DNA from 2 places in the Pilosibacter rotomagensis genome. Region 1 is predicted to be linked to the other one. Evidence: riboswitches for the same ligand, from Rfam matches in the RefSeq annotation. Region 1 holds a riboswitch; the other holds the start of a gene.

Evidence for each region. Region 1 has a riboswitch for cobalamin ahead of ACI3EW_RS00765 (ABC transporter substrate-binding protein). Riboswitches for the same ligand answer to the same signal wherever they lie in the genome.
Region 2: another riboswitch for cobalamin. It lies ahead of ACI3EW_RS08565 (sirohydrochlorin cobaltochelatase); the one in region 1 lies ahead of ACI3EW_RS00765 (ABC transporter substrate-binding protein).

The regions. Positions count from the first base shown of each region.
Region 1 is NZ_CM170323.1:169,068-184,866, forward strand. Features, by position in the region: gene ACI3EW_RS00755 (GNAT family N-acetyltransferase) at 149-694, shown strand; gene yfcE (phosphodiesterase) at 785-1,333, shown strand; cobalamin riboswitch at 1,390-1,629, shown strand; gene ACI3EW_RS00765 (ABC transporter substrate-binding protein) at 1,954-3,597, shown strand; gene ACI3EW_RS00770 (ABC transporter permease) at 3,603-4,556, shown strand; gene ACI3EW_RS00775 (ABC transporter permease) at 4,553-5,392, shown strand; gene ACI3EW_RS00780 (ABC transporter ATP-binding protein) at 5,500-6,471, shown strand; gene ACI3EW_RS00785 (ABC transporter ATP-binding protein) at 6,464-7,180, shown strand; gene ACI3EW_RS00790 (gamma-glutamyltransferase family protein) at 7,375-8,982, shown strand; gene ACI3EW_RS00795 (NAD(P)-dependent malic enzyme) at 9,256-10,431, shown strand; gene ACI3EW_RS00800 (DUF6128 domain-containing protein) at 10,556-12,136, shown strand; gene tadA (tRNA adenosine(34) deaminase TadA) at 12,295-12,810, shown strand; gene ACI3EW_RS00810 (YitT family protein) at 13,035-13,886, opposite strand; partial or broken gene ACI3EW_RS00815 (sodium ion-translocating decarboxylase subunit beta) at 14,332-14,496, shown strand; RNA gene ffs (signal recognition particle sRNA large type) at 15,235-15,496, shown strand; gene ACI3EW_RS00825 (metallophosphoesterase) at 15,528-15,799, shown strand, end outside.
Region 2 is NZ_CM170323.1:1,935,663-1,951,461, forward strand. Features, by position in the region: gene ACI3EW_RS08545 (ABC transporter ATP-binding protein) at 1-916, opposite strand, end outside; gene ACI3EW_RS08550 (FecCD family ABC transporter permease) at 987-1,997, opposite strand; gene ACI3EW_RS08555 (ABC transporter substrate-binding protein) at 2,184-3,422, opposite strand; gene ACI3EW_RS08560 (hypothetical protein) at 3,473-4,411, opposite strand; gene ACI3EW_RS08565 (sirohydrochlorin cobaltochelatase) at 4,562-5,587, opposite strand; cobalamin riboswitch at 5,643-5,853, opposite strand; gene ACI3EW_RS08570 (chloride channel protein) at 6,085-7,335, opposite strand; gene ilvA (threonine ammonia-lyase) at 7,469-8,701, opposite strand; gene ftsY (signal recognition particle-docking protein FtsY) at 8,822-9,757, opposite strand; gene smc (chromosome segregation protein SMC) at 9,771-13,328, opposite strand; gene rnc (ribonuclease III) at 13,384-14,064, opposite strand; gene acpP (acyl carrier protein) at 14,134-14,364, opposite strand; gene plsX (phosphate acyltransferase PlsX) at 14,518-15,525, opposite strand.

The DNA.
Region 1 (15,799 bases):
CCGCTTAAGGGACTCAGAGGAAAATGAGCACATGATCCGTCAGGAAGATGACTGGCTTTATGAGCAGGAAATCAATGAAGGGGATCAGGTGATATTTGTGGAGAACCGGCTGTATAAGAACTTGCCGGAGATTACAGGAGAAAAGAAAATGAAATTAGAGACAACACGCCTACTCCTGCGTCCATGGAAGGAGAGCGATGCAGAGAGCTGCTATGAATACGCGAAAGACCCGCAGGTCGGTCCATCTGCCGGCTGGCCGGTACACACGAGTGTGGAGAACAGCAGAGAGACAATTAAAAACGTATTGTCGGCCGATGGAACGTATGCGGTCGTATTAAAAGCTTCCGGAAAACCGGTCGGCTGCGCGGGATTAACTGTGGGAGCTGCCAGCAATTTAAAGCTTCCGGAAGATGAAGGTGAGATTGGCTGCTGGCTCGGCGTTCCGTACTGGGGACAGGGAATCATCCCGGAGGCAGTACAGGAGCTGATCCGTTATGGATTTGAGGATCTGGGATTAAAACGGATCTGGTATGCGTTTTTTGATGGGAATGAAAAATCAAAGCGCGTGGCGGAGAAATGCGGATTCAGCTATCATCACACGAATGAAAACCTGGAGTGGAAATTACTGAACAGGACAGTTACAGAGCATGTGTATGTTCTTGACAGGCATAGAAAGTTATCTGGTGCGCAGTAATTCTGAGAGAAATTTGTCAGCTTGCGCTGACAGGAATTAAACGCCAAGTCTTACGTGTGCTCGACTTAAAAGAAAGAAGGAACCCCGAGAATGAAAAAACTTATGATCGCGTCCGACATCCACGGCTCCGCATACTATTGCCGGAAAATGCTGGAGGCATTTGACCGGGAACAGGCAGACCGCCTGTTGCTTTTGGGCGATATTTTGTACCATGGACCGAGAAATGATCTTCCGAAAGAGTATGCGCCGAAGGAAGTCATCAAAATGTTAAATGAGCGGAAAACGAAAATCTTCTGTGTCCGCGGAAACTGCGATACGGAGGTTGACCAGATGGTGCTGGAGTTCCCGATCCTTGCGGATTACGCGGTATTTCCGGCGGCAGACCGCCTGATCTACGCTACTCATGGCCATCACTTTCATATGAACCAGCTCCCGCCTCTCCAGCCGGGAGACATTCTCCTCCACGGCCACACGCACATTCCGGCGTGGGAACCGTTCGGGGATGGAAATCTGTACCTGAATCCGGGTTCCGTGTCGATCCCGAAAGCGGAAAGTGAACATAGCTATATGCTCCTTCAGGATGGGAAAGTGATCTGGAAAACACTGGAAGGAACTGCTTATCATAGTGAATGTTTATAAAAACGTCTCAATGGTCCTTGCATAATAAACCCGAAGATGCTAAAATATCTCTCATAACAATTGAAGAGGCATCCGGTGCTGCTGCCGCCCTGAAGGGGGCGGACAGCAGGTAAAAGGGAAACAGGTGAAAGACCTGTGCGATCTCGTCACTGTGAGTAGGGAATACAAAGCCATGCGCGAACGCGCGGTCACTGAAAAAACGGAGCAGCCTGACAGGACTGTTTTGAAATATTTGGGAAGGCGGCTTTGTGTGATGATCTGTGAGTCAGGAAACCTGCCGGAATGCTGGTACAGGAAGAAAAATTCCAGATCACGAGGCATTGATCGTACCGTTTATATGTCGGCTGATTCCAGCGGACATCTTTTTCTGATGCTTAAGCATTCGGTATTCGAAAAAATTCTCAGATGGAACATCTCCATACTAACTCCGAAATTGTAAAAACAATGAAACTGTTCAGAACTTTCATGATTACGGGCAAAAAATGTATTTCAGATGGCTGAACCAATAGGACTTTTGCTTTAAAACCAATGGGGTTATTACAGTCGGCGCAGCAAGTGCGCAGGCCTGGTGAACAGTTGCAAAAAAAACATTATAATCTTTACACAACATGGAGGACAACATGAAGAAGAAACATGTAAGTCTGCTCTTAGCGGCAGCAATGGCGGCATCCGTAATTTCCGGATGCGGAAGCAGCGCGAATAACAGCACGGCTGAGACGACAAAAGCAGAAGGAGCTGCAGCGGAGACAACGGCTGCAGGAGAGACAGAAGCCACAGCAGAGGCAGTGGAAGACACAGAGAAAAACGAGACAGATGAGGTTGTCATCGCGACTCCGCGTGATGCTGTGCAGGGAAGCGGCGATGCGTATTACTGCTGGGAAGGCGCTTATGTATGGGAAGCTCTCACAGCAAACAACGGCGGTGTGATCGATCCGTGGCTTGCAAAATCCTGGGAACACAACGATGACTGTACCGAGTGGACTTTCAGCCTGCGCGATGACGCATATTTTACAGACGGTGTTCAGTTTAATGCCGATGTGTGCCTGGAAAACATTGAGCGTTGGGGCCATGGGATCAATTCTACATACACAACACTCAGCATCGAAAAATCTCTCCCGAATCTCGACAAGATGGAGAAAGTCGACGACTACACTGTAAAGTTCACATTTACACAGCCGATCACAACACTTGAGTATGTCCTTTCCGACTACGGCAGCCCGATGTACAGCCCGAACTGCTTCGACGAGGAGACAGGTGTGATCTCCGACTATGCGATCGGAACCGGTCCATATAAGATCGTTGACCATGTGGAGTCCGAGTATGTGACACTTGAGAGAAATGACAATTATTATGGCGAGAACGGCAAGGTAAAGACCTTCAAGATCCGCTGCATCCCGGATGCCGAGACTCGTGTATCCGCGTTAAAATCCGGCGAAGTCATGGGACTTGCAGACAACGGCGCGATCACCATGGATGCTGCAAAGAATCTCTGCGACACAGACTCCAACTTTGAGATGGACAGCACTCCGAGCCATATGACTGAGTACATCATGTTCAACGATAAAAACGAGTACCTTGCGGATAAGCGCATGAGAGAGGCGTTCAACCTTGCGACAGACCGCGACAGCATCTGCAGTGTGATCTACGGAGGACTTTTACAGCCGGCATACTCCTTCTTAAGCACCCAGTCCACCTTCCATCTGGACATCCAGGGAACTTATGATATGGAGAAGGCAAAATCTCTCGCAAAAGAAGTTCTCGGAGACAAGACGGCCGACATGACCATGATCATCCGTTCCAGCACCGCGTCCGATTACAACTGCAAGGCTGTTGCAGAATACTTAAAGCAGGTTTACGCGGAGCTTGGCGTCAACATCAATATTGAGATCGTGGACTCCTCCCTCTACAAAGAGAGACAGCAGGAAGGCACCTACGACATGACACTTACTGTATTCGGTATCAACAATGCGGATCCGACTTCCACATTTAAGCAGTACTTCGCAAGCGAAGGAAACAGCAACACGACATTAAACTACAACTACTACAACGAGAAGATCGATGAACTTGTCGCAAAAGCTCCGACGATCGCTGATGTGAACGAGCGCAGCAAGATCTATGATGAGATCCAGCAGGAACTCTTCGATGACAGCGCGTGCGTTCCGATCTGCTACCAGATCAACGTAAACATCCACAACAAGGCGATCACACACTATGCAGGAAAGACCTTCGGTGTTGGACTTCCGACAATTTCCTGGGTGAAATAATCAATATGTCACTTTTAAAGTACATCCTGAAAAAAATGCTGATGCTTTTGCCGGTGCTCGTCGGGATCAGTATCATTGCATTTGCACTTGGGATCATGTCACCGGGGGATCCGGTGGACCAGGTGTTAAATCCAAACGGAAACGAATCCTACACGCAGGAAGAATATGATGCCATGGCTGCAAAGATGGGGCTGGACCAGCCTGCCGTCGTCCAGTATTTTAACTGGGTCGACGGCCTGGCTCACGGCGATCTGGGCAGGTCCTTTTTCACGAACAAAAGTGTCATGGACCAGCTCGCAAAGCGGATCCCGATCTCATTGAAGCTTGCGGGTTTCAGCATGATCCTGACCATCGTGTTCGGTGTGGGATTCGGAGTCCTGATGGCGGTGGGAAAAGACCGGCTGCCGGATCATGTGCTGGGAACATTTTCAACGGTTGCATTGTCCGTTCCGGGGTTCTGGATCGCCATTGTCCTGATCTTTATCTTTGCGGAACAGTGGAAGATCCTGCCGAGCAGCGGGATCTCCGACGGATCCGGCTTTATTCTCCCGGCGGTCACGCTGGCACTCCCGAGTATCGGAGTCTGTGCGAGACTGACAAGGAGCGCGATCCTCGATGAGATCGGAAGACAGTACATGACTGTGGCGGATGCAAAAGGAATGAGCCGCCGCCGCGCAGTGGTCCGCCATGCGTTCGGAAACGCGCTGATCCCGATCATCACCTACCTGGGAACCCATATGGCGGGCATCATCGGCGGCGCCTCGATCGTGGAGACGATCTTTGCGATCCCCGGGATCGGAAGCTACGCGATCGCGGGTGTGCAGTCGAAGGATTATTATGTGGTGCAGGCGTATGTTCTGTTTTCAGGCTGTATCTATGTGCTGACAAACATTCTGATCGACCTGATCTATATCGCACTTGATCCGAAGATCCGGGCGGGAGAGGCGGTGGAATCATGAATAAATTAAAGGAACTCCACCTGTCAGGAAAAGCAAAGACCGGTCTGGTAATCTTATTATTGATCCTTTTGACCAGCGTACTCGCGCCGGTCCTTGCTCCCTATGATCCGCTGGTCTCGAACCTGTCGGAAGCGCTTCAGAAACCGTCTGCCGCGCATCTTTTAGGCACGGATAATATCGGAAGAGATACGCTGAGCCGTGTTCTCTACGGCGGAAGACAGTCGATCCTTCTCGCCCTGGCGGCGACCGTCCTCTCGATGCTGCTCGGTTTTGCACTGGGACTTTTCGCGGGATATTTCGGCGGCTGGATCGACGGGATCATCACGACGATCTCCAGCATTTTCCAGGGACTTCCCGGCTTGACGCTGATGATCGCGGTGGCCGGACTTCTTGGACAGGGCGTGAAGAGCATGCTGATCGCGATCGTGATCAATTCCTGGGTCGGATTTTCCAGGATCGTCCGCGGTGAAGTCATGAAACTGAAACAGGAGAGCTTTATTAAAGGACTGAGAACCATCGGAGCCGGAGACCTCCGGATCCTGTTCCTGCATATTTCTCCGAATATTTTAGGAACTCTGAGCGTCCTTTTTGCCACCAGGATCGCCGGAAATGTGATCTCGGTGGCGTCCATGAGTTATCTTGGTCTGGGACTTCAGCCCCCGACACCGGACTGGGGCGTCATGATCAACGATGCGAGACAGTATTTCCGCCAGGAACCGCTGCTCGTCATCGCTCCGGGACTCTGTATTTTGCTTCTTTCCCTCAGCATCAACCTTCTGGCAGATGAACTGCGTGACCGGCTGGATGTGCGGAAAGATGTGATGAAGACGATGTGATGTCGGAAAGCATGCAAAAAAAGGCAAAATTTCCTTAGCATAGCTGAGCCGGAACAGATTTTTGCCTGTAACTGTGAAAAAACGGAACAGCCAGGAGAGAAGATCAGATGGAAGATAAAAAAGAATGGAAAACAGAAGAAAAAAGTGACATTGAGATCCGCGACCTCTCCGTCACCTTCCAGGACGGCGGCGAGATGATCCATGCCATGGAAGATGTCAGCGCATACTTTCCGTCGGGCAGTGTCACAGGACTCATCGGGGAGAGCGGAAGCGGAAAATCGCTTTTAGGCATGTCCATCCTGGGACTTCTCTCCGGGCAGGCCCGGGTGGAAGGAAGCTGTATGTATAAAGGGATGGATTTGTACCGGCTGCCGGAAAAAGAGATGCAGAAGATCCGTGGAAAAGAGATCGCCCTGATCCCACAGAATCCCACGGAATCCTTAAACCCGATCCGCAGGATCGGAAAACAGCTCACGGAGTGCATGACAGTCCACGGAAATAAGGACAAAGAGCTTGCCGATTCCCGGAGGGATGAGTTTCTCCGCAGATTTGGCTTTTCAGATCCGGACCGGATCAACCGCGCTTACTCATTCCAGCTGAGCGGCGGCATGAACCAGCGAGTGATCTCTGCCATGGGACTCATGAACCGGCCGAAATGGGTCATCGCCGATGAGCCGACAAAAGGTCTGGATGCGATTCTCCGGCGCCAGGTCTACCGGGTCCTGAAAGAGATATCAGAGACGGACACCGAAGGCATGATCGTGATCACCCATGATATTGCCCTGGCAGGGGCATTGTGTGACCGGCTGATGGTGCTCTATAAAGGGAGCATCATGGAAGCCGGGGAGACAAAGACGATCCTTGAACATCCGGCACATCCATACACGAAAGGACTGATCGCATCGCTCCCGGGGAAGGGAATGAACCCGATCGGGCGCGCAGTGAGAAAAAAAGAGGGAAATTCCGGCTGCAGTTTTTACCCGAGATGTGCGCATGCAGTGGACGCATGCAAAAATGGACGGATCCCGGAGGCGGAACTTCCGGACGGAAGGAAAGTGAGGTGCGTCCGGTATGCTTAAAGTCAGCCATATCAGCAAGACATTTACTGGCGGGATCATTAAAAAGACCCGCGTGGAAGCGGTGAAGGACGTGTCTTTTACGGTACAGGACGGGAAAACATTCGGAATCGTAGGAAATTCCGGCTGCGGAAAATCGACGATCGCGAACATGCTCCTGTCACTGATAAAGCCGGACTCCGGAACCATCGAGATTGATGGAACGATCCAGATCATCTTCCAGCATCCGGAGACATCCCTGGATCCTGCAAAAAAGATCGGATACAGCCTGGAAGAGCCGATGATCATCCACAGGATATATGACAAAGCGGGGAGAAAAGCGCGGGTCAGAGAACTTCTGGATCTGGTAGATCTCGGAGAGGAACTTCTGGACCGCTATCCGCACCAGATCAGCGGAGGTGAGGCGCAGAGGATCATGATCGCCCGGGCACTCTCACTGGATCCGAAGATCCTGATCCTGGATGAACCGACCAGCATGTTAGATGTCTCCGTGCAGGCCCAGGTCATGACACTCTTAAAGGAACTCCAGGAAAAGCTGGGATTGAGCTATCTGTTTATCTCCCATGACCTCGATGTGGTCCGCTGGTTCTGCGATGAGATCGCAGTGATGGAAGAAGGAAAGTTCGTGGAGACAGGGCGGACGGAGGATGTGATCGGACATCCGAAGATGGAGTTCACGAAAAAACTGGTGGAAAATTTTATACTGGAATAAAAGATACGGCGTGGAGAGAAAGTTACAGTAACGAGAGAAATTTCTACGCCGTTTTTTAGGCTGCTTTTTTATTGACATTTCATACTTTCAAGTGATACGATTCCAGCATGATAAAGCAATAAACGGACTTTCTGTTTATTGCGGTACACTTACAACCCAGGAATAAATGGCTTGATCAGGAGGAAATGGATATGCTGAAATTTGATGCGCAGAAATATGATTATCCATCACGAAGAAGTGTTGTGTACGGGAAAAAAGGTATGGTCTGCACGAGCCAGCCTTTGGCGGCCCAGGCGGGACTCGACATCATAAAACGGGGCGGAAACGCAGTTGACGCGGCGATCGCGACAGCGGCGTGCATGACAGTTCTGGAGCCGACGTCCAACGGGATCGGAAGCGACGCCTTCGCCCTGGTCTGGACAAAGGGAGAACTTCACGGGCTGAATGCCAGCGGAAGATCACCTATGGCGATCACTGCAGAAGAAGTGAAAAAACAGGGATACACCGAAATGCCGAAACGAGGCTGGATCCCGGTGATGGTCCCGGGCGCCCCGTCCGCATGGGCGGAACTCTCGGAAAAGTTTGGAAGACTTCCGCTGGAAAAGGTGCTGGAACCGGCGATCACATATGCACGCGAGGGATATCCGGTGAGTCCGGTGACATCAAAAATATGGAACAATGCATACAGAGAGTTTTCAGAAACGCTGACGGAAGAATGTTTCCGGCCATGGTTTGAAACGTTCGCCTCGGACGGACATGCCCCGCAGCCGGGAGAAATCTGGAGGTCGGAAGCTCATGCAAAGACGCTGGAAATGATCGCGCAGACTCATGCAAAAGCGTTTTATCGTGGAGAACTTGCGGATCAGATCGACGAATTTTCAAGAAAAACCGGCGGATATCTCCGGAGATCAGATCTTGAAAATTACTGGTGTGAGTGGGTGAAACCGATCCACATAAATTACAGGGGATATGATGTCTGCGAGATCCCGCCGAACGGAGACGGGATCATTGCGTTGATGGCATTGAATATTTTAAAGGGGTATTCCTTTGCGGAGCGGGACAATGCAGATACCGTGCATAAACAGCTGGAGGCGATGAAACTGGCATTTGCGGACGGAAACCGGTATGTTGCGGACCTGGATTATATGAAAGCACCGGTGGAGACGCTGCTTTCTGATGAATATGCGGACGGAAGACGGGCGCTCATCGGAGAACAGGCGCTCACACCGGAGCCAGGCAATCCGTTCCGCGGAGGAACGATCTATCTCTGCACAGCGGACGGGGAAGGCAATATGGTCTCCTACATCCAGAGCAATTACATGGGATTTGGATCCGGGATCGTAATACCTGGAACAGGGATCACGCTGCAGAACCGCGGGGCGAACTTCACACTGGATGAGACAATGGAAAACTGTCTGGGACCGGGAAAGAAATCTCTGCACACGATCATTCCGGGATTTCTGATGAAGGAAGGAAAAGCAGTTGGACCGTTCGGCGTTATGGGCGGTTTCATGCAGCCGCAGGGCCATGTCCAGGTCATCATGAATACAGTGGACTTCCTGATGAATCCGCAGGATGCGCTCAACGCGCCGAGATGGCAGTGGATCGGTGGAAAGAAGATCCAGGTGGAAAAGACATTCCCGGCCGGGATCGTGGAAGAGCTGAAAAAACGGGGACATGAGATGGAAGTCCTTGAGAGTTCCCTGTCCTTCGGGCGAGGACAGATTATCTGGAGAGATGAAAACGATGTGCTCTGCGGAGCAACCGAACCGCGGGCAGACGGAACGGTGGCAGCGTGGTAGATGATTAAAACCTGTTACAGTGCGCGGGCATAGAGTGCCCGTGTACTGTAACCAAAACCTGGCGGCAATGTGCGGAGAGAAATAAAAAGCAGTTTCCTTTTCAGAGTGAGTGTGGTAAACTCGAGATTAAGCAGATCAGGAACTGCCCGGAAAAGAATACGAAAACTGTGGGAAAGGATCTGACCGCCGGAAATGGGAAAATACAGATCATCTGGAGACAGGAGACCGCAGGGCAGTCTGGTAATGATAATGAATTTGCAGGAGGAAAGCGCAATGAATTTCAATGAAGCAGCGTTAAAGCTCCATGAGGAACATCATGGAAAGATCGAAGTTACGAGCAAGGTTCCGGTAAAGACAAGAGATGACTTAAGCACCGCCTATACACCGGGTGTTGCGGAGCCATGCAGAAAGATCCATGATAATAAGAAAGATGTTTACAAGTACACTGCAAAGGGCAATCTGGTAGCAGTTGTTTCTGATGGAACCGCAGTTTTAGGTCTTGGAAATATCGGACCGGAAGCTGCTATGCCGGTCATGGAAGGAAAGGCAGTCCTCTTTAAAGAGTTCGGCGGCGTTGATGCGTTCCCGATCTGTCTCGATACGACAGACACCGAGGAGATCATCAAGGCAGTGAAATACATTGCTCCGTGCTTCGGCGGCATTAACCTGGAAGATATCGCTTCCCCGAAATGCTTCGAGGTTGAGGCACGTCTGGAGAAAGAGCTTGATATTCCGGTATTCCACGATGACCAGCACGGCACAGCAGTTGTCGTTACAGCAGCTCTCTTAAACGCATTAAAAGTTGTCGGAAAGAAGATTGATGAGATCCATGTTGTATTAAACGGACCGGGATCTGCCGGAACTGCGATCATCAAGATGCTGCTTGCGACAGGCGTGAAAAATATCATCGCCTGCGACGAAAACGGAATCCTCTACAAAGACCGCGGAGTCGGCATCAAAGACCACAAGAAGATGCTCTGCGAGATCACAAACCTTGAGGACAAGCGCGGAACTCTTGCAGACGCTCTCGTCGGAGCGGACGTATTTATCGGCGTGTCCGTAGCAGGTGCACTGAAGCCGGAGATGATCAAGACGATGGCGAAAGACCCGATCGTCTTTGCAATGGCGAACCCGAATCCGGAGATCATGTATGATGAGGCGATGGCAGCAGGCGTAAAGGTAATGGGAACAGGCCGTTCCGACTTCCCGAACCAGATCAACAACGTCCTTGCATTCCCGGGAATCTTCCGCGGCGCATTAGACTGCGGCGCAAGAGATATCAACTACGATATGAAGGTTGCTGCAGCCCAGGCGATCGCTGAGCTTGTAACACCGGACAAACTCTCCGCAGAGTATATCATTCCGGGTGCGCTCGAAGAAGGCGTTGCAGAGCATGTTGCAAAACGTGTTGCTGAGGCGGCTGTAAAATCCGGAGCGATCCGCAAATAATAGATCTCTCTGAAAGATCGGCATATTTCCGGATAAGATCATTGATGGCAAATGACAATTAAAAAATAGTTATGAGAAACACTCCTTCCGCATATACATAAGTGCAGAAGGAGTGTTTTTGATTATGGCAGATTATCGCAGACTGATTTCTTATATTTACGAGTACGAAGGAAAAAAGAAAGGGAAAAATGTGGGATTTGCGAAGCTGGAGGCGCGGAACGGGCAGTGCAGGATCAATGTCAATGTGAAGCGGATCTATATGGGCGGCAATGCCATTGGCGCGTATCTTTTAGGGACAGGCGGTCGTGAGACATTTCTTGGAAACGTTTTTGTGCGCGGCGGAAACGGGGAGTTCCGGGTCAATGTGGACGCGAAGAACGTGGAGGGAAGCGGTACCGGACTTGATACATATTTCGGCCTGTCGGTCCATGATGTAAAGAATTCCTGGCGGTGCTATAAGACGATCTGGGAGGACGCGCTGGCAGCGGAGGAGGGAAATACCGGGGAGAATCCGGTCCTCTCGGTTCCGAAATTTACTGCCCAGATGCTGCCGGAGGCGGAAAAAGGAATGGATACACAGGCGGTTTCCAAGGTGGTAAAAGAGATCGAGGAGGAGATCGCCAGGGAAGAAGAGCGGAGAGAGCAGGAGGAAAAGAGCGTACATGATCCGGGACCGGGGAAAAAAGAGGAAAGCGGAGCCCCGGAGAAGCGGAATATGCATACGGTGGAATCAGACGAGAGAGAAAAGACGGCGCATGCAGCAGAGCTGAGCGGTGCAGAGGGAGACCTAAAGACGGAGAAAGCGCCGGCATATGATGGGAAAGCGGAAGAGGAAGACACTGCGGATCATGAAGTACAGCAGCAGGAAGAACAAAGTGAAGACCGTGGCAGGTTCTACTTGTCGGGGGAAGACGATGAAATCGATGAAAAATCGGATGACACATGCGGAAACGTGGAAGACAGACCGATAGAGCGGAAAATGGAAGAGACTTCCGGGGATGAAGAGGAGAATGATCAGACGGCGAACCTGGATCCGGAGAAAACTTCTGAGTCGGAAACAGAAAAACAACAGGTGGAAACAGCGCAGCAGGAGCAGGGAATACCGCAGGGAACAGACCTGCCGTTTTACATGAAAACTGCTCAAAGAGTACAGCGGCCGAATAGCCAGAAGTTCAGACAAAATCCAGTACAGACTTCCGGTATGACGGCGCAGTCCCCCAAAAGTGCAGCTTCACAGGCAGCACATTCAACTGCCCCCACAGCGCCCATGGTCTCCCCGGAGCTTGAAAATCCGGAGGTTCTGCGTTACTTGCAGGAGACGGAAGATCCTGCGGCCGATCCGGAAAAACTGTGGGAGGAATTTAAAAGGACATACCCGAAGATCCAGCCGTTCGAGTATGAGGACGGCTGCGATATCCTGACGATTCGTCCGCAGGATATCGGAAAACTCCCGCGAGAGTGCTGGGTTTATGGAAACAACAGCTTTCTGCTCCACGGCTACTATAATTTCCGCTATCTGATCCTCGTAAAGCTCGGCGGGAACAAAAAGAAATCCCGCTACCTGTTGGGAGTCCCCGGGCACTACTACAGCAGCGAAAAATACATGGCCACCATGTTCGGTTTCCCGAATTTCGTCCTCTCCAGGCGCCAGCCGGTCGGGGACGGGCGGTTTGGGTACTGGTATACGGATCTGAAGATACGGTGAGTTTTAACAGACAGGCTGCTTTGTATTGTCTTTCATATTTATTTATCTTGCCAGAAATAAAAAATAAGGTACAATAAAAAAGGAATGAAAGGCGAGGATCTGGAACCATTTCCTGATCCATGACCATAGACAACATTACCTGAAATTCGGAGAAACATATGAAAAAGATGACAATAGAAGAACACTATATGAAAGAAGCAATCCGCCAGGCAAAAAAGGCGGCGGCTTTAAAAGAAGTGCCGATCGGCTGCGTGATCGTGCATGACGGGAAGATCATCGCGCGGGGATATAACCGGCGGACCGTGGATAAGAACGTGCTGGCCCACGCGGAGATCATCGCGATGCGGAAGGCCTGCCGGATCATCGGGGACTGGCGGCTTGAGGACTGTACGATGTATGTGACGCTGGAACCATGTCCGATGTGTGCCGGTGCGATCGTCCAGGCGCGGATCCCGAAAGTCGTGATCGGCTGCATGAACCCGAAGGCAGGCTGCGCCGGATCCGTGCTCGACATGCTGCATGAAGACGGATTTAACCACCAGGTGGAGACGGAAGTCGGACTTTGCGGGGATGAATGCTCTCAGATGCTGAAGGATTTCTTTAAAGCACTGCGGGAAGAAGGAAAACGTAAGAAGCTGGAGCAGGCGGAGAAAGAAACCTCAGAAAATGCATAAAAGACAAACGGAGAATCGGTTTTTGCCGTGAAACCGAAAAATGCCAGTGGATGGTTCTGAAGGCAGAAAAGTTGCAATAGAATTACTTATAATAAAAGACCGCTGCCAGATCTGATATGATAGATACCCGGAATTCCGGACACATATCAGATAAGATCTGGCGACGGTCTTTTCTGTCTCCATATAATCACAGAAAACTGGCAATGGAAGCGTTTACATGCATGTTACGCGCTGAATTTCTTCGGCCGGTACCGGATATCCGAAACCTTATATATCGTGATAAACGCCTCCGGATCACTGGAACTGATATAGTTCATGAGCGCCTGGTATTCGCGCTTATCGACGATCGTGATGATCTCGTTGTGTTTCTCAAAATTGTAAGCACCGGTGGCTTCATAGATCGTGGCCCCGCTATGCAGGTTGTCGATGATGAACTTGCGGAGTTCTTCTTCCTTTTTAGTGATAATGCAGACACGTCTCTTGACGTTCTGATCGAAAATAAAGTAGTCGAGGACGATCCCGTTCACATATGTACCGAGGACACTGAGCACGACCGTCTTTTTGTCGTAAACCAGTGCGGAGGAGAGCGCCACGCACATGCCGGAGAGGGACATGGCCTTTCCAAGATCCATATGCAGATATTTATTCATGATCTTCGCAACGATATCAAGTCCGCCGGATGATGCGTTCATGTTAAAGAGCATCGCAAGTCCGACACTGACGACGAGGACGTAACAGATAACATCCAGCTCCTGGCTCCCGGTGAGAGAGGTGAAATCTGGGAAGATCTTCTCAAAAATTCCCAGAAATACCGGCAGCATGACGCTTGTATACACGGTCTTTGCTCCGAACTCTTTTCCACAGAGGATAAACCCGATGATCAGTAAAATGACATTGAAGGCCATCGTGATCACGGAGAGCGGAAGCGGAATAAAGTGGGTCAATACGATCCCGAGACCGGAGATACTGCTGATCGAGGTGTGGCTCGGCACCAGAAAAAAGTAGACTGCGATGGCCGTGATCGCATCAGCCAGGGTCATGACAAGCACTTCTTTGATAAACCCCTTGTTGTTCATGATAATAAATCCTTTCCTGCAGAGACATTTGCGTTACCGTGTACAGCATCAGGTAGGATTTCCTGTTTGGAAATTCGCTGCTGTCCGCGGAAAACAATCATTTTGCCTCACCAGTATATACTGGACGGACATGGAATGCAAGAGAACGTGGTGAAGTGTGAATAGAGTAAAAGGGCGCTGCGCACCGCACAAAATGCCTGGAAATGGACAGGGAAAGTTAAGAAAGTTTATATATAGAAGTAATAACTGTATGGTAAGATGAAATAAATCCGGAGGATGCACATGAGATTTGGCAGAGACGACTTCCCGGCAATCCCGGGCGGTGCAAACGGATAAATGGTCTTTCTGATCAATGAACCTCATGGGCAGAAAATTTCGGAATGGAAGATTCCATATGACACAGTTATGATCACAGATCCTGTTAATTCAGAAACGGAGAAAAAGTATGAAAAATAAAAAGAAGATCCTGGCGGCTGCAGGAATTCTGGTGCTTGCGGGAGTTGCCGCAGTGTGTTATATCCAGAATAGAGATAAAAAGGAGGCAGCATCTATCGGAATCATCGGCGGAGCAGACGGACCAACGAAGATCTTTCTGGCCGGGAAAATCGGTTCTCCTGACGAAGAAACAAAAGCGGCTGTTTTGGACCTTGAAACCGCGAAAAAGCAGTCCTATGGGGATGTCGTGGAACTTGACTATGTGAGCAAAGACAAAATCTCTTTGCATGGTTCCTTCGGATACATTTCATTTAATATCAATAGTTCCGATGACCCTGCGACGCTGGAGCCGGCTGCAGCCTACACGTTGGAGGAAGCGGGACCGATCGTAACCCAGGGCGATGATTACACGGAGGTTGTCGGAGATGCGGATGGCTGCGTGGTGGCACCGAAAGCATACACGAAGGAAAAGAACCCGATGTACCTTTACTCTGACACTTATGGGGATGTGACGGAACTTCCGGAAGAAGTCTGCAAAGTGTTCAGGGAAGATAAGGAAAAAGGTGCTTTCAAGGATGCATATCTGGCGGATGACCGGTTAAATGAGATGGCTGCGGATCTTTATAAGGAATACGGCAGCAGGCTGCTGTACGGTCCGGTGGAAATCCCGGAGTACGACAGTGAAGTTTACGGATTTCTGGCAGCCGACGGCGATAACCTGGAAGATATCTGGTACGGGATCTGGCATGCACCGTTAGAGAACCAGACATTCCCGATCACAAAAATGCCGCTGTTCAAATAAGCAGATGAATACGATTTAGTGAAATCAGGGAAGAAATTTGCAGATAGTTCACTGTCATCGGGGGATTTCGCAACTTGACAAAATGCCCCCGTCCATGTATACTTAACTGGTCCGCACAGCCGGGGAGATAGCGGTGCCCTGTACCTGCAATCCGCTACAGCAGGGGTGATGTTCTGCCGCGGGTACTTCCTTGTGAAGCTGCCCCTGGTAAGCGGCGCTGACGTTTTGGTCTCGCGCAATGGGACTCTCTGAACCATGTCAGGGCAGGAATGCAGCAGCATTAAGGAGAACCTTCCATGTGCCGCGAGGGAGCCGGGACCGAGCTGGCTGCCAGGGTAACGTTTATGAGACGTATTCAAAGCAGAGCGTGCGGATAAAAAAGAAATCTTAAGAGGTGACAGTGAATGAGAAAGAAATTTCTGCTATTGCTGGCGCTTCTTTTTTTATTGGCCGGGGTGATCTTTGTCCTGCCCGCAGTGCGGGATCATGTTCCGGATCAAACAAAAGAGAGTGCCGCGGAAGAGACAGAACCGTCAACAACCGAGTCGGAACCGCCGACAGAGACGGAAACGGAATCGGAGACTGGGACAGAAACCGAGGAGCCGACCGAAGAGGAGACGGAAGGTCCCGGAGATCCGGTGGACCGGGAAAAGATCGAGACGCATCTGATCATCGC
Region 2 (15,799 bases), 1.8 Mb from region 1:
CCGCCAGCGCCATCGCCGTCTGGTACTCCACATCATTTTCATGGATGACCCCGGCTGCAAACGCGATCCCGGCTCTGTTTAAGGCGTGGTATACAGGGATCCCGCTCCCCATCCCGCCGATGACAAACACCTTCGGAGTTCCGTCTGTCCGCGGAAGCTCCGGAAATCCAAGCGAAGTCAGATAGCTCCCGTGCCGGATCCCGTAGAGGTTCGCGATATACTCCTTTTCAAACACTTCCTCCGGGGTTCCTGCTCTTCCGATCGTCCCGTGTTCCGCACAGAGCACGTAATCGGAGATCCGCTCCGCAAGGTCCAGCTCGTGGAGCGACATGAGGATTGCCATATTTCTTTCGTGAACCAGCCGTTTCAAAATATCAAGGAGCTCGAGTTTATGCCGGATATCAAGAAAGGAGGTCGGCTCATCGAGGACCAGGAGTTCCGGTTCCTGGCAGATGGCGCGAGCCAGAAGAACGCGCTGCTTCTGTCCATCACTCGTGTTCCGGAACAGGATGTCCGCAAGGTCTTCGCACTGCACCATGGAAAGGGCGTCCCGGACTTTTTTCTTATCTTCCCCGGACAGGATCCCGAACCGGCCGGTATACGGATACCGCCCGGCAGCGGCCACATCAAAACACGTCATAAGCTCCGGATCCGGCCGCCCGGTCATGACCACGGCAGTCTTTTTCGCAAACTCATGGTCGGAATATTCCCCGATCCCCCTGCCGTCCAGATAAACACTCCCGCCCAGAGGAGAAAGCTCACGGATGATGCTCTTTAAGATCGTGGACTTTCCGGCCCCGTTCGGTCCGATCAGCGTGACGATGGAGCCGCGGCGGATGTTCATGGAAATATCGGAAATGATCGGTTTTCCGCGGTATCCGACGGTCAGGCAGTCGGCTGTCAGGTAGGTCTTCATACGTTCTCCTTTCATGCTGCTCACAGGCTGATAAGCTGTGGTCTACAAGCTGCTCCATACTTTCCCGGTATCAGCGCTTTGCCCTCTTTATCATCATCACGATCACCACCGGCGCTCCGAACACTGCGGTCACGGAACTGATGGAGATCTCCGTAGGCGCGAATAATGTCCTCGCCAGCAGATCGCTGAACAGGCAGAAAACAGCCCCGCCGAGGAAACATCCCGGGATCACAATGATCGGCTTCGCGGTCTTAAAAAGCTGCCGGATCACATGGGGCACCGCGATCCCGACGAATGAGACCGGACCGGCAAACGCAGTCACTGTGGCTGAGAGGATGCTGGACAAAAGGATCAGTTCGATCCGGAACCGTCTGATATTGACTCCCATGTTTCTCGCGTAGACTTCTCCCAGCTGGTAAGCTCCCATGGCTTTTGAGAGCAGCATGGAACCAAGAAACGCCGCTGTGACTACAAGGGAGCTGATCTTCACCCCATCCATCGAGATCCCGGAAAAGCTTCCCATGGACCAGTTGTGGAGATTTACGATATTCGAATCATCCGCGAACGTCACGATAAAATCCGTGGCCGCAGAACAGATATAGCCGATCATAATGCCGCTGACCACCAACATGGACATCTGAGGGATCTTTTTTGAGACCGTCAGGACAAAGCCCATGGACACCATGGCGCCGAGAAATGCCGCAAGGATCATGGTCCAGGAATTCATGATCAGTCCCTGTCCGAGGAACACGACCATAAAGACCGATACGACAAGCTTTGCTCCGGACGAGATCCCGAGGACGAAAGGTCCTGCGATCGGATTTGAGAAAAATGTCTGTAAGAGAAAACCGGATACGGAGAGTGCTCCGCCGAGGGTCAGGGCAGCGAGCATTCTCGGAAGCCGGATATCAAAGAGGATATGCCGGACCATATCGGTCCCCTCTTTCGCCGTCAGGGCCGCGAGGAGATCTGCTGCCGATACCCGCACGCTGCCGACCGCCAGGCTCAAAAAGCCGAGTCCTCCGAGCAGCACGATCAGGAGCAGATAGGCGCGGATGATCCGCTTTGTCTGAACTTCCATAGCTTCCATGTCTCCTTTCATCGACCGCGGTTTTTAAGCTGTTTTGTAACTATTCAATAGGTCAGCGCACTTGCTGCGCTGACCGTAATAAAACACAGGCTTGAAGGCAAAAATCCCATCAGCGAAGCCGATTTGGAATGGATTTTTGCTCGTAACTGTGAGGGTACTGAACAGTTACGTTGTTTTTTATTTCAGCTGGTGCAGATACGTGAACGCATACTCCCGGTTTCCGGAGAACACTGCATTCATGTCCCGGATCATGTCCCCGAGCCCCATGGTCTCCTGGAACATGTTTTTCCCGGTACACCAGACATTGCCCTCTTTCACCGCCTTGAAATCCGCAAAGAGCTGATTTTTTGCACACAGTTCGTCGATCGTGGTAAGTTCCCCGTCGATCGTGCTGTTGTAGATCAGGACATCCGCGTCTTTTGCGGCGGCATAGAAAGACTCAAAATCCATGTTCATCGTGGAAAGCGCATTCTCACCGGTCCCGGCATTTTCCGGCACATACGTTCCTCCGGCGATATCGATCATCTTCGCGATATAATCCCCGTTCTTCCGGACATTGACGCTTCCGGAATTTGTCACATAGAAAAATGCAGCTGTCTTTCCGGACGGTTTCATGGCGAGGACATCCGACAGAGCATTCATATTTTCCTGAAAGATCTGATCGGCCTCCTCCTCTTTTCCCGTCAGAAGACCATAGAGGCGGATCCACTCCATTCTCCCGAGCGGATGACTCTCATAGCTGGACCGCTCCACGAGGACCGGGATCCCGAGGCGTTCCAGCTGTTCCTTGACCTCCGGGGTATGGTAGATCATCGTGGATTCCACTGCAAGCTCACAGGAGCTGCTTACGATCGTTTCGTAATCCGGTGCGCTGTACTTTCCTGCATAGGCAATCTTTCCCTCTTCCATCGCAGTTTTCGCCTCCGGAAGGTACCATCCGGTCTCCTTTGTCCCGGAAAGTGCAATGGAATCCAGGGCATCCAGGCGGATAAAATCATCCATGGCGGAGGTCGCCACAAGATAGATATTTTTTACCGGTTTATGAAGGACCGTGATCGAAGCCGGAAGTCCGTCAGGCGCGGACACACCTTCCGGCAGCAGGAGAAACTGATCCGCATCCCCGATGGTGATGAGGGCGATGCCGTCCTCATAATAGTCTGCTGAAAACTGGTCGGCGTAGAGAAGATCCATGGAGCCTGTCGGGGACATCTCCTCCCAGTTAAGAACCGGCAGATCTTTGTTTTGCTGAGCCTGAAGATTTTCCTCACTGCCATCCACGGAAGCGGTCGTGTGGTTTTCCCCTGTAGACGGCGCGGCCGTCCCGGGTTCCGTTTTTTTCGAACAGCCGGAGCAGGCAAACGCAGCAGTCATGAGGATTGCCGCAGCCAGAACAGATCTAAAAAGTGTATAACGCACCCGCGTCCTTCTTTTCTGCTTCCTGGGATCAATTTGTCTTCTTTCCATATTTACTGTTTCTGCTCCGCCAGGGTACTGGAATCAAAGGTCAGCGTATACTCGATCTCATGAGGCGTGCTCATGGCAGTTGTATCCGCAAAGATCGTAAGCGGGCTGTCAAATCCAGCTACCGGGATCACAAATGTGGAGTTTCCCTCTGTATTAACCGGGAGGAATTTCTCTTCCTCTACCCGCACATAGTCATAATTGGAGCTGCTCCAGATGATCGTCGCCTCCGCTTTTCCGTCTTTGATCTCGATCACAGCCGGAGATTCCACGGATGCACGTCCGGATCCGCCGCTCAGGGAGACTTCCGCGGTGTAAGTTCCATCCGCAAGGGAGAGATCCTGGACGGTTTTTAAGGAAGAATTGAGAAGCGCGTCTGCCGGGATCCCGGATGCCTCAAAGACAAGCTCCCTGTCATACCATTTCTCTTTTTTCTTGCTGAATGCAGCGCACGGAAGCACCTCATTTAAGGCCTTGACCGGAACAGTAAAGCTGTGTGTTCCGTCAGAATTCTCCTCGAAAGGAATCCGGTCTGTCTCCGCGGTCTTTGCAGCCTCCTCTCCGGTTCCCATATAGACATACAGGTATCCGGTCCCGCCCATCGTCATTTTCGCGGTCATGGCGCCGTCTTTGACTGTCAGCGTACAGGATGTGATCTTAAACATGGAAGAGCTGGACTCCACGGAAATCTCGTAGGTTCCCTCTTTCAGATCCTCTGCAGATACCGGGACGAGTCCCGTCGTGTCAAGTGTCTGTTCTGCGGCAGTCTCCTCGCCGGAAGCAACGGCTGCCTTTGTCTCATCGGCCGAAGCAGTTTCCGCTGTTGTTTCCGCCGTGGTCTCTGCAGAAGCAGCTGTCGTTTCTGTCGACCCGGACTGTCCGCAGGCTGTGGACAGAGCGCAGACAACTGCGAGTGCTAATGAAAATTGTTTTAATTTACGCATAAAGTTTTCTCTCCTTTTGTAACCGGAAATCATTGGGGCATCCTGGACGGTTTCCTGAAGTTCCTTTCGCAGGCTGGAGTTTCCCGCAAGTGCACCTCCCGGTTATATAAAAAGGCGGCCGAATCCTCGACCGCCCATATCTAAACATTCTTATTTTGCGAGACTGTTCACTGCAGCCTGGGCATGCTGTACGAAGAGCTGCTGGATCGGCTCAAGCTCACCAAGACCTCTTACAAGGCAGGTTACCTCATAGCCTGCAGCCTCAAACTGGCTCTTCCAGGAGTCATCGTCGTCACCGGCCATATCGTTGTTTGCGTGGTCACCGGCTACGATCATAAGCGGCTCAAGAACAACTTTCTTGTAGGAACCTTCCTTTACCTGATTGATGACATCTTCACAGGACGGAGTTGCCTCAACGGTACCTACATAGTAGTTGTCAAAGCCCTCTTCCTTTAACATATCCTGCATTTTCTGGTAAACGGCGTTGGAATCAGCCTCTGTGCCGTGACCCATGAAGCAGATCGCGGTCTCACCGTCATCGTACTCTTTTGTTGCGTCTGTGATCGCGGAGATCACTGCCTTGAAGTCATCATCAGAAGTTAAGAGCGGCTCACCGACAGCAACCTGCTCGAAAGCGTCGGAATTATCAGCTAACTCGTTTACAAGATCTGTGTACTCAAGACCGTTCATAAGGTGGGTCGGCTGTACAACGAGAGTCTTGACACCGTTGTCAACAGCGCGGTTTAAAGCCTCTGTCACGTTATCGATCGAAACATTGTCTCTCTTTTTTACATGGTCAATGATGATCTGGCTTGTGAAACCTCTTCTTACGGAGTAATCCGGGAATGCATTTTCGATCGCATTCTCGATCGCGCCGACTGTCAGTCTTCTGCTGTCATTGTAGCTTGTACCAAAGCTCACAACAAGAAGTTCTTTCTCGCCGATCTCATCCTGATTTCTTGTGTTATCCATGGAAGCGTCTCCTGTATTGTAGTTTTCCTCGTCCTCTTCTGCAGCTGCTGTCTCTGCGGCTGTAGTCTCCTCAGCTGTTGTCTCTGCAACGGTTGTGGTCTCCGCAGCTGTTGTCGCTGCTGTCTGGCTTCCGGAGCATCCGGAAAGGATCGCCATGGATACGGCTGCCGCTGTCATAACGGCGTAGATGTTTGCTTTTCTCATTTACTCTTCTCCTCGCTTGAAAAATGATTTTTTAAGGTCCCCGGCTGGTTTTTCCCCTCCAAACGGACATCCGGCAGGTTTCCTGGCTCATCCATCATCATGCATGAAACGCCTTCCCGGCAGGTTTCGCCAGTGACTGTCCGCATAACACGGACAAGATTCATGCACTCCGGATCTACAGTGACGGGCTCGCACAGGCGTCTGACCTGTTTCCCTTTTAACTCTCAGAGATCGCCGTTTGGGATATCGTACAACCATCCTCCGGCGGTCTGTGACAGCACCGCATGTAAATAGACCTGTGTCGTTTATCATAACACCTTGGCAGTAAAAAAGCAACCGGATATCCCGATAATATTCACATCCGGTCCCGATCAATGGATACCCTGCGGGATTTCCGATCTGAAAATCCCCGGTCATCGGGTTCTGCAAATATTTTCCGAAATATCTGATTACTTTTGATCATTTTTTCTAACTGAATCCCCGGAACCGGACCTTGATCAGTGGGCTTTCCGGTTGATGAACTCGGTCTTTGTCTTTGAATATGTGAACTTCTGGCTGCTGTAGAGCCCGTAATATCCCGACAGTGTGAAGCTGATGGCAACGGCAACCGCAAAATACGGCATCGCCTCAAAACCGAAGAGCTCGAAGCCGAGGAACATGGTCGCGATCGGGCAGTTTGTGACGCCGACGAAGGTGGCGAGCATGCCTGCTGCCGCACACAGGGACGGTTCAAAGCCTGTGAGCAGTCCGAACGTGCACCCGAATGTGGATCCCACTGCCAGTGTGGGAACGATCTCTCCGCCCTTAAAGCCGCCGCCGAGGGCCACCGCCGTGAAGACCATCTTGAAGAAGAACGCCAGGTATCCGGCATCTCCTTCCACCGCCTGTTCCACAAGATTAAATCCGGCTCCGCAGTAATCCCTGCCGAACACCAGCGCGAGTCCGATGGAAAGGACTGCTGCCACAAGAATGCGCAGATAAACGTTGTCGATCTTTTTCTTGTAGAGATGCTGGGTCTCATGGAGCAGGATGCAGAAGCAGACGCTTAAAAGCGCACAGGCCAGTCCGAGTCCGACGGTGTAGAGCGCCGGTACAAGGGAAAATTCCGGAACATGGAGGATCTGGAACGCTTCCCCGTGAAGTCCAAGCGCACCGGAAATCTGGGCACCGATGAAGGAGGCAAAGACGCACGGCACGAGAGCCGCGTAATAAGCGACACCGATGCTGATGACCTCGATTCCGAACATTGCGGCAGCCAGAGGCGTCCCAAAGATCGCCCCGAAACAGCCGCTCATGCCGCTCATGATCATGACTTTTTTGTCTCTCTCATCCATATGGAAGAGATCCCCGAGATAATTTCCGATGCAGCCGCCGATCTGTAAGGCAGCTCCCTCTTTGCCGGCAGACGCGCCGACCGCCTGGCTTAAGATCGTGGAGACAAAGATACACGGCAGGGTCGTCATATGGATCTTCTCGTTGGATGAGATCGACTCCAGGATCAGGTTCGTCCCGCGGTTTCCGATCTCGTGGAACATCTGGTGAAGAAGGACGATCAGAACACCTGCCACGGGCATGAGATACAGCATAAAGCTGTAAGTTTTAAACAGCCGCTGAGCGTAGATGACCCCGTATCCGAAAACGGTCCCGATGAGACCGCAGACGGTTCCCATTACAATAGAGATCGCGGTCCAGCGGAGAAAATACAGGATGTTCTTGCTGAGAGCAGTATGAGTTTCGCTTCTGTACATACATTTTCCCCTTATTCAGCAGACCGTCGGGCATTTCACGAAGTTTGACAAATTGATATATGCCTGACCGCGTTCCATGACCGGCGGTCCGTTCATCACACCTCCCGCAGAGGCGGGAGAATCCCTGGTATCATTACATATAAATTCCGGAAGTCTTGGAGATTACCGGGCAGTAGCCCGCTGTTTCCAGAGCCTTGATGATCTGATCCTTGTGCTCAGTTCCGAAGGACTCTAATGTGATCGTAAGTTCCACACCCGCTGCGCGGTTTACATTTGCGAATACGTTGTGCTCGAGCTTGATCACGTTGCCCTGCTCTTTTGCGATCAGTGCAGAAACAGCTGCCAACTGGCCAGGCTTATCCGGAAGCATCACGCTTACCGTGAAGATACGGTCTCTCTGCATCAGTCCGTTCTGGACAACTGTCGCCATCGTTAAGACATCCATGTTTCCGCCGCTTAAAACGGATACGACTTTTTTGCCTTTGAAGTCAAGATGCTTTAAAGCCGCAACGGTCAAAAGACCGGAGTTCTCGACGATCATCTTATGATTCTCTGCCATATCGAGGAAAGAAAGAGTCAGTTCGGAGTCGTCCACTGTGATGACCTGATCCACGTTTGCCTGAAGATACGGGAAGAGCTTGTCGCCCGGCGTCTGGACAGCGGTACCGTCCGCGATCGTGTTGATCTTGGAGACGGTGGTTACCTCTCCGGCCTCTAAGGATGCCTTTAAGCAGGCAGCTCCTGTCGGCTCAACAGCGATGACCTTGATCTTCGGATTTAAGAGTTTTGCGAGTGTGGAGACGCCTGTACAGAGTCCGCCTCCGCCTACCGGAACGAGAATGTAATCCACAGTCGGGAGTTCTTTGATGATCTCCATCGCAATGCTGCCCTGGCCGGTCGCAACTTCCAGATCATTGAACGGGTGAACGAAGGTATATCCGTGCTCGTCTGCAAGCTCGTATGCATGGGCACATGCCTCATCGAAGACATTTCCGTAGAGGACAACGTCGGCACCGTAGGATTTTGTGCGGTTTACCTTGATGAGCGGTGTTGTCACCGGCATAACGACGGTTGCTTTCACACCGGCAAGTTTTGCGGCATAGGCAACGCCCTGGGCATGGTTTCCGGCAGATGCAGTGATCAGACCGCGGGAACGCTCTTCCGCTGAGAGCTGGCTGATCTTATAATAAGCGCCGCGCACTTTGTATGCACCGGTGCGCTGCATGTTTTCCGGTTTAAAGTAGATCTTGTTCCCGTAGCGCTCAGAAAAATATTCACTGTAGATCAGTTTTGTCTCCTGAGTGACCTTTTTTACGATCTCAGATGCTTCTTCAAATTTTTCGAGTGAAAGTTCCTGCATTTCCATTTGTATTCTCCTTCATATTCATTCCTGATCGATCTCATCGATGGAACATTTTTCTGTCTTTCCCATAGTTGTCTGCTATACCGGCATTTATCTGGCTGTTTTCTGCCTGAATTGCATCGGTCATTCCGGCTGTTTCGCAAACAATGCGTTTACGAAGTCTTCGGAATTAAATTTCTGAAGGTCGTCGATCTTCTCCCCGACACCGACATATTTGACCGGGATCCCAAGTTCCGACTGGATTGCAACCGCGATGCCGCCCTTTGCAGTACCGTCAAGCTTTGTGAGGATGATGCCCGTAATGTCGGCAGCTTCCATGAACTGGCGGGCCTGGACCAGAGCGTTCTGTCCTGTCGTTCCGTCGAGAACAACGAGTGTCTCACGGTAAGCTTCCGGGTACTCCTTATCGATGATGCGGTTGATCTTTTTTAACTCCTCCATGAGGTTTTTCTTGTTATGGAGTCTTCCCGCGGTATCGCAGATCAGGACGTCTGCGTTTCTCGATTTTGTCGCGGAGATCGCGTCGTAGATCACGGCAGCCGGATCGGATCCCTCTTTCTGGGCAATCAGCTCCACGCCGGCACGGTTTGCCCACTCTGCCAACTGGTCGATCGCTGCAGCACGGAAGGTATCAGCCGCCGCAAGAACAACCTTCTTTCCCTCTGCCTTTAACTGGTCTGCAAGCTTTCCGATGGACGTCGTCTTTCCGACTCCGTTGACACCGATGACGAGGACAACGGATTTCCTGTTTTCAAACTCATACGCATTCTCGCCAAGATCCATCTTTGCACGGATGCTGGCGATCAGCGCCTCCCGGCATTTCTCCGGTTCTTTGATATGCTGCTCTTTTACGGTCTTTTTCAGGTCTTCAATGACCGCCATGGTCGTCTGGATTCCCATATCGCCCATGATCAGAGTCTCCTCAAGCTCCTCGTAGAAATCATCATCAATCGCGGAGAAGCCGGAAAAGATGGAATCCATTCCGGATACAATGTTTTCTCTGGTCTTCGTGAGACCTTCCACAAGGCGCGAGAAAAAGCCCTTTTTCTTCTCTTCCATATGAATCCTCCAATTATTTCAGATCGTTTTCGATCAGGTTTACGGAGACAAGCGTGGATACGCCTTTCTCCTGCATCGTGATTCCGTAGAGCCGGTCAGCCGCGAGCATCGTGCCTCTTCGGTGGGTGATGACGATAAACTGGGTATGTTTTGTCAGTTTGTGCAGATATTTCGCATAGCGGTCGACGTTGGAATCGTCAAGCGCCGCCTCGATCTCATCAAGGAGACAGAACGGGGACGGTTTTAAGTTCTGGATCGCAAAGAGCAGGGCGATCGCCGTCAGTGCCTTTTCACCGCCGGACATCTGCATCATATTCTGAAGTTTCTTTCCCGGCGGCTGGGAGATGATCTGGATCCCCGCCTCCAGGATATCTTCGTCCTCGATCAGCTCAAGACTTCCGTGTCCTCCTCCGAAGAGTTCCCGGAATACCTTGTCAAACTCTGCCCGGATCAGGGCAAATTTTTCTGTAAACTGCTTTCGCATTCCGATATCCAGCTCTTCGATGATCTTATAGAGGGCATCCTGTGCCGCGACAAGGTCATCATGCTGGGTCTTCATGAACTCGTAACGCTCAGAGATCTCTTTATAATCCTCGATCGCATTGACATTGACATTTCCGAGTCCGCGGATTGCATTCTTCCGTTCAGCGATCTGGCGTTTCATATCCGCCGCATTCGTCAGGGTCTCATCCCGGAGAAGCTCCGCTGTTGAGAAGGTGAGACCATATTCATTCCACATATAGTCCACCTGGGAATCCTGGCGTTCCGCAAGCTTGTCGTTCTGGTTCTGAAGACGGATCAGCTCCTTATCGAGATCGGAGATTCTCGCAGAGAGCGCTTCCCGCTTTTCGAAGAAGCCTTTCTGTGCCTCGTTTTTCGCGGCTTTTTCTTCCTGGGCAGCAGCCATCTCCTGACGGTACGTTTCCGCATCCTTTCCGGCATCTTTGATCTTTTCCTTCAGTTCTTCGATCTGTGCCAGACGTTTTTCCACCTCATGCTTACTGTCCGTGTGTCCGTCATGCAGAGACATTCTTTCGGAGAGCAGCCGCTCTTTTTCATCTTCGAGACGATGGATGTTCTGGTCGAGGAAGGAATCCTGCTGCTTTAAGTTTGCTGCTTCCAGCTGGACTTCGGAGAGCGCCGCAGATGCAGTATCCCGGTCGGCCTTTGCCTGTTCCAACGCGGTGGAATCCGTCCCGATCTTTGTCTCCCGCTCCGTGTTTTCCTGTTCCAGCCGCTCCATCTCTTTCGCGATCGCGGCGAGACTTGCGCGGAGTTCATGGATCTGTTCTTCCAGCTGACGGTTTTCCAGGTTCATGTCCGCGGAGGATTCATAGAGTTCTTCTTTCTTTCCTTCCAGCTGCTTTAACGCGATCTTTGTCGTATTCTCTTCCAGATATTTTTCCTGGAGAGCACTCTTTACCGACTCCAGCTCCCCGCTCTTTTCCTGGAATATGCCTTCCTGGAACACGGTCTCCGCCTGGATCTTATCGACGGTCGTCAGCGCGCGTTTACATGCCTCCTCCAACTCCTCCATCTCTCTCTTTCTTCCGAGAAGATTGCTGGAGTTTCTAAAGGCACCGCCGCTCATGGAACCGCCCGGATTTAAGAGATCGCCCTCCGGCGTTACGATCCGGATGGAGTGCCGGTATTTTCTCGCGATGGCGATCGCATTGTCGATGTGATCCACCACGAGGACGCGGCCGAGGAGATATCTGGCAAGTGCCTGATATTCCGGACGCACGCGGACAAGATCTGCAGCGATCCCGATCGCTCCCGGTTCTTTTAGCGCGCCTGGCGTCTTAAATCCATCCCCGGATGAGATCGCGGATAACGGCAGGAAGGTCGCACGACCGAACTTGTTCTTTTTCAGGTGTTCGATCAGGACTTTTGCGGTCTGCTCGGAATCTGTGACGATGTTCTGGATCGATCCGCCGAGCGCTGTCTCGATGGCGATCTCATATTCTTTCGGAACATCGATCAGATCAGCCACAACGCCGTGGATCCCTCTCACACGGTCCCTGACTTCCATGACACGCTTGATGCTGTTTCCATATCCATCATAACGCTCCGCAAGGTTCCTTAAGGATTCCAGTTTTGTGTGGGCCGTATGGTAATCCTGTTCCGTGTGGCTTAAGTTTCTGTTTAAACGGCGGATCTCTTCGTTCGCCGCCTTCACCTCTTCCTCCAGGGATTCCGCCTGGGAGAGGAGTTTTTCGATCTCCGCATCGATGGCAGTCAGACGCTCGTTCTGCTCTGAGATCTGGTTATCCCAGTTTTCCTCATCACTCTTTACTTTTAAGAGTTTCTGGGCTACCTCAGATCTGCGGACCTGGACCTGCTCCAGCGTGGTGACATCCTTCTGCTTCTTTACAGAGAGTTCTGATTTTTCATTCAGTGCTTCGATCTTTGCACTCTTTAACTCTTCGATGGACTGTTCGAGACTGTCAACGCGGCTGCCGGAAGTATTTACGGTGTTCTCCGCATCGGAAAGTCGTTCTGACACTTCCCGGATTCTGGTCCCGAGAGCCTCTCTTTCCTGCCTGATCGATCCCTGTTCTTTCTCTTTGGCCGCCAGCTCCTCATCGATGGCAGCCGTCCTGTTTTTGATGTGCTCCGCATTCAGTTCCTCTGTGCGGATCTGCTCTTTTATGACATCGATCTGTCCTTCCAGGTTTCCTGCGGACAGTTTCGCCTCATTTTCGGCATTCTGCTTTTCCGTGATCTTTTCGTCCAGCAGACGGACCGCCTCGGAGATCCGGTCATATTCCTCTTTCAAAGCTTCGGCAGCGGCTTTGGAATCTTCCATATCGCCGTTTACGGTGTGCTCTTTCTGTGCGAGTTCCCGTTTCTGCTCCTCGACCGCTTTCAGGTCTGCGAGGAAGAGGTTCACATCGAAACGCTTCAGCTCTTCCCGGAGTCTTAAATACTCTTTCGCCGTCTCCGCCTGTTTTGCAAGAGGTGCCACCTGCTTTTCAAGTTCGCTCAGGATATCCGATACGCGGACGAGATTCTGCTTCTCATCCTCGAGTTTTTTCTGGGCGATCGCCTTTCTGCGCTTAAACTTTACGATCCCGGCCGCCTCATCAAAAAGCTCTCTGCGGTCTTCCGGGCGTCCGCTTAAGATCTTATCGATCTGTCCCTGCCCGATGATGGAGTAGCCTTCCTTACCGATACCGGTATCATAAAAAAGCTCATTGATATCCTTCAGCCTGCAGGCGCTTCCGTTTAAGAGGTACTCACTCTCACCGGAGCGGTAGATCCGCCTGGAGACCGTCACTTCATCGTAATCGATGGCAAGCTGGTGGTCGGAATTGTCCAGGGTGATCGCCACATAGGCAAATCCCTGGGGTTTTCTTGTCTCTGTGCCGGAGAAGATCACGTCCTGCATGGACGCACTTCTGAGCTGCTTTACCTTCTGCTCACCGAGCACCCAGCGGACCGCGTCGGCAACATTGCTCTTTCCACTTCCGTTCGGACCAACGATGCCGGTGATTCCGTTGTGGAATTCAAATACGATCTTATTTGCAAAGGATTTGAATCCCTGTACTTCGATACTCTTTAAATACATGCGTTATTTTCCTATTTCTATAATGTGACCATTCCGGTCCTCACGGGTCCCGATCTTATTTGATCCTGCAGATCCCGTGGTAAGCGGCAACCTGCTCGGCCGCTTTTTTCGTGCGTCCCAGACCTCTGCCGATCTCCTCATCGCCGATCTTTACGCACACCTCGAAGGACTTGTTGTGATCCGGTCCCTCTTCCTTTATCAGTTCATAGACAAGTGTTTCTTTGTACTTTGCCTGAACCATTTCCTGCAGGATAGTTTTGCTATCGTAAAAGAGCTGCTTATGTTCGATATCATTTAAAATGAATTTATGGATAAACTCTTTTGCATTAGCAAGACCACCATCCAGATAGATCGCACCGATCACTGCCTCCATCGCATCGGAGACAACAGACGGACGTTTTCTTCCTCCGGTCAGGTCCTCGCCCTTTCCGAGCAGCAGATAATCACCTAACGGGATCACTTCCGCGCAGTAAGCGAGCGTCGGCTCACAGACAAGACTGGCACGGAGTTTTGTCATCTCGCCCTCCGGCATGGACTCATAAGTGTGAAACAGAAAATCGCTGGAGATCACCTCGAGCACGGCATCGCCCAGAAATTCCAGGCGCTCATTGCAGCGCGTCTTATCCCAGTGTTTTTCGTTCGCGTAGGAACTGTGTGTCAGGGCGTGAGTCAGAAGTCCCGGATCTTTGAACCGGTAGCCGATCACTTCCTGAAGTTTTTCTAGTTTTTCTTTCATTCGATTTGCCTTTCTTCTGCCATGTATCGCAAAGAAGGTGTCCCTTTGCGGAGACACCTTTTCCTGCTACTAATTTAATGCGTTTTTGATCGCCTCAACAGCATCGCCGACACTCGCGATCTTCTCAGCTTCCTCAGTCGGGATCTCGATGTCAAACTCTTCTTCGATTCCCATGATGATCTGGAATACATCCAGAGAATCCGCGCCGAGATCGTCAACGAATGTTGTATTCATTGTGATCTCCTCCGGATCAATGTTGAGAACCTCTGCGATGATCTGCTGTAATTTTTCGAACTCCATAATTTCCATCCTCTCTTATTTTGCTTTTTACGGAGACACAAAACTGTGCCGTTCCATATATTTAATTTTTGCATCCGGACTGTTGCCGGTTGTCTTCTGATGTAATTTTATGCGGCGATGTGAACTGCCGCATATTGGTGTTTTTCAACCTGTCTATGCAGTTTCTTCCGGTGCAAGGCATTCCCGGATCTTATCCGAGATCTCATTCTCCTTGAAGGAGATGCACTGGATAATCGAATTCTTTACTTCTTTTGCCTTGGAGCTTCCGTGAGTCTTCACAACGAGTCCCTTTAAGCCCAGGAGCGGTGCGCCGCCGTACTGGCTCGCATCAAAGCTCTTCAGCGTGGATTTTAACGCCGGTTTGATCAGAAGAGCTCCGATCTTGCTTCTTAAATTGCTCATCAGGCCTTTCTTCACCATTGTCATCATCGTTGCGCCGACGCCCTCATAGAGCTTTAAGATCACATTTCCGACAAAGGCCTCGCAGACGATCACATCCGCGCCGCCGTGCGGGATCTCACGGGCTTCGATACTTCCGATAAAGTTGATATTTTTACATTCTTTTAAGAGCGGGAAGGTCTCTTTCACGAGAGCATTTCCCTTCTCCTCCTCCAGACCGATATTGACGATCGCCACTCTCGGATTTTCGATTCCCATCACATATTTCATATAGAGGGAACCCATCTGGGCGAACTGTAGCAGGTGGGACGGTCTCGCGTCAACGTTTGCCCCGCAGTCGATCAGAAGGGAAACTCCCTTTTCCGTCGGGATCAGCGGTGCGAGCGGCGGGCGCTCTACGCCTTTGACGCGACCAACGATGACCTGGCCGCCTACGAGGACGGCTCCTGAGCTTCCCGCAGATACAAAGCCGTCAGCCTCGCCGTTTTTCACGAGGTTCAGACCAACTACAAGGGAAGAATTCTTTTTCTTACGGATCGCATTGACCGGCGGTTCTCCCGTCTCGATCACTTCCGGGGCGTCAACGATCTCGATCTGCTCTTTTTTATAGGTATATTTCGAGAGCTCTTTTTCGATGACATCTTTCTGTCCTGTCAGACAGACCGTAATGTCGTTCCGCTCTGTGACCGCGTCAACGGCACCCTTTACGATCTCTCCAGGGGCGTTGTCTCCGCCCATGGCGTCTACTGCAATTTTTATCATGTATTTTCTCTCCAATTCCTGCCCGCAGCGGGAAGTTCTTCTAAATATTCCCCATACGCGGATCATCCCATCGAACACCGCAAAATGATACGGCTGCTCTCAGGGACTTTTATAGTAACTAATATACTAAATACCATTCATAAAATCAATACTTTTTTCGTGAACAGAATATGTTCCTTTTTTAACATTTTTCACAGTCAGGTTTTTCCGAACGGGAAGTCCCCTGCAATACCGCTGCGGCTGCAAATTTTGACGATTCAGAATGCAAAGCACC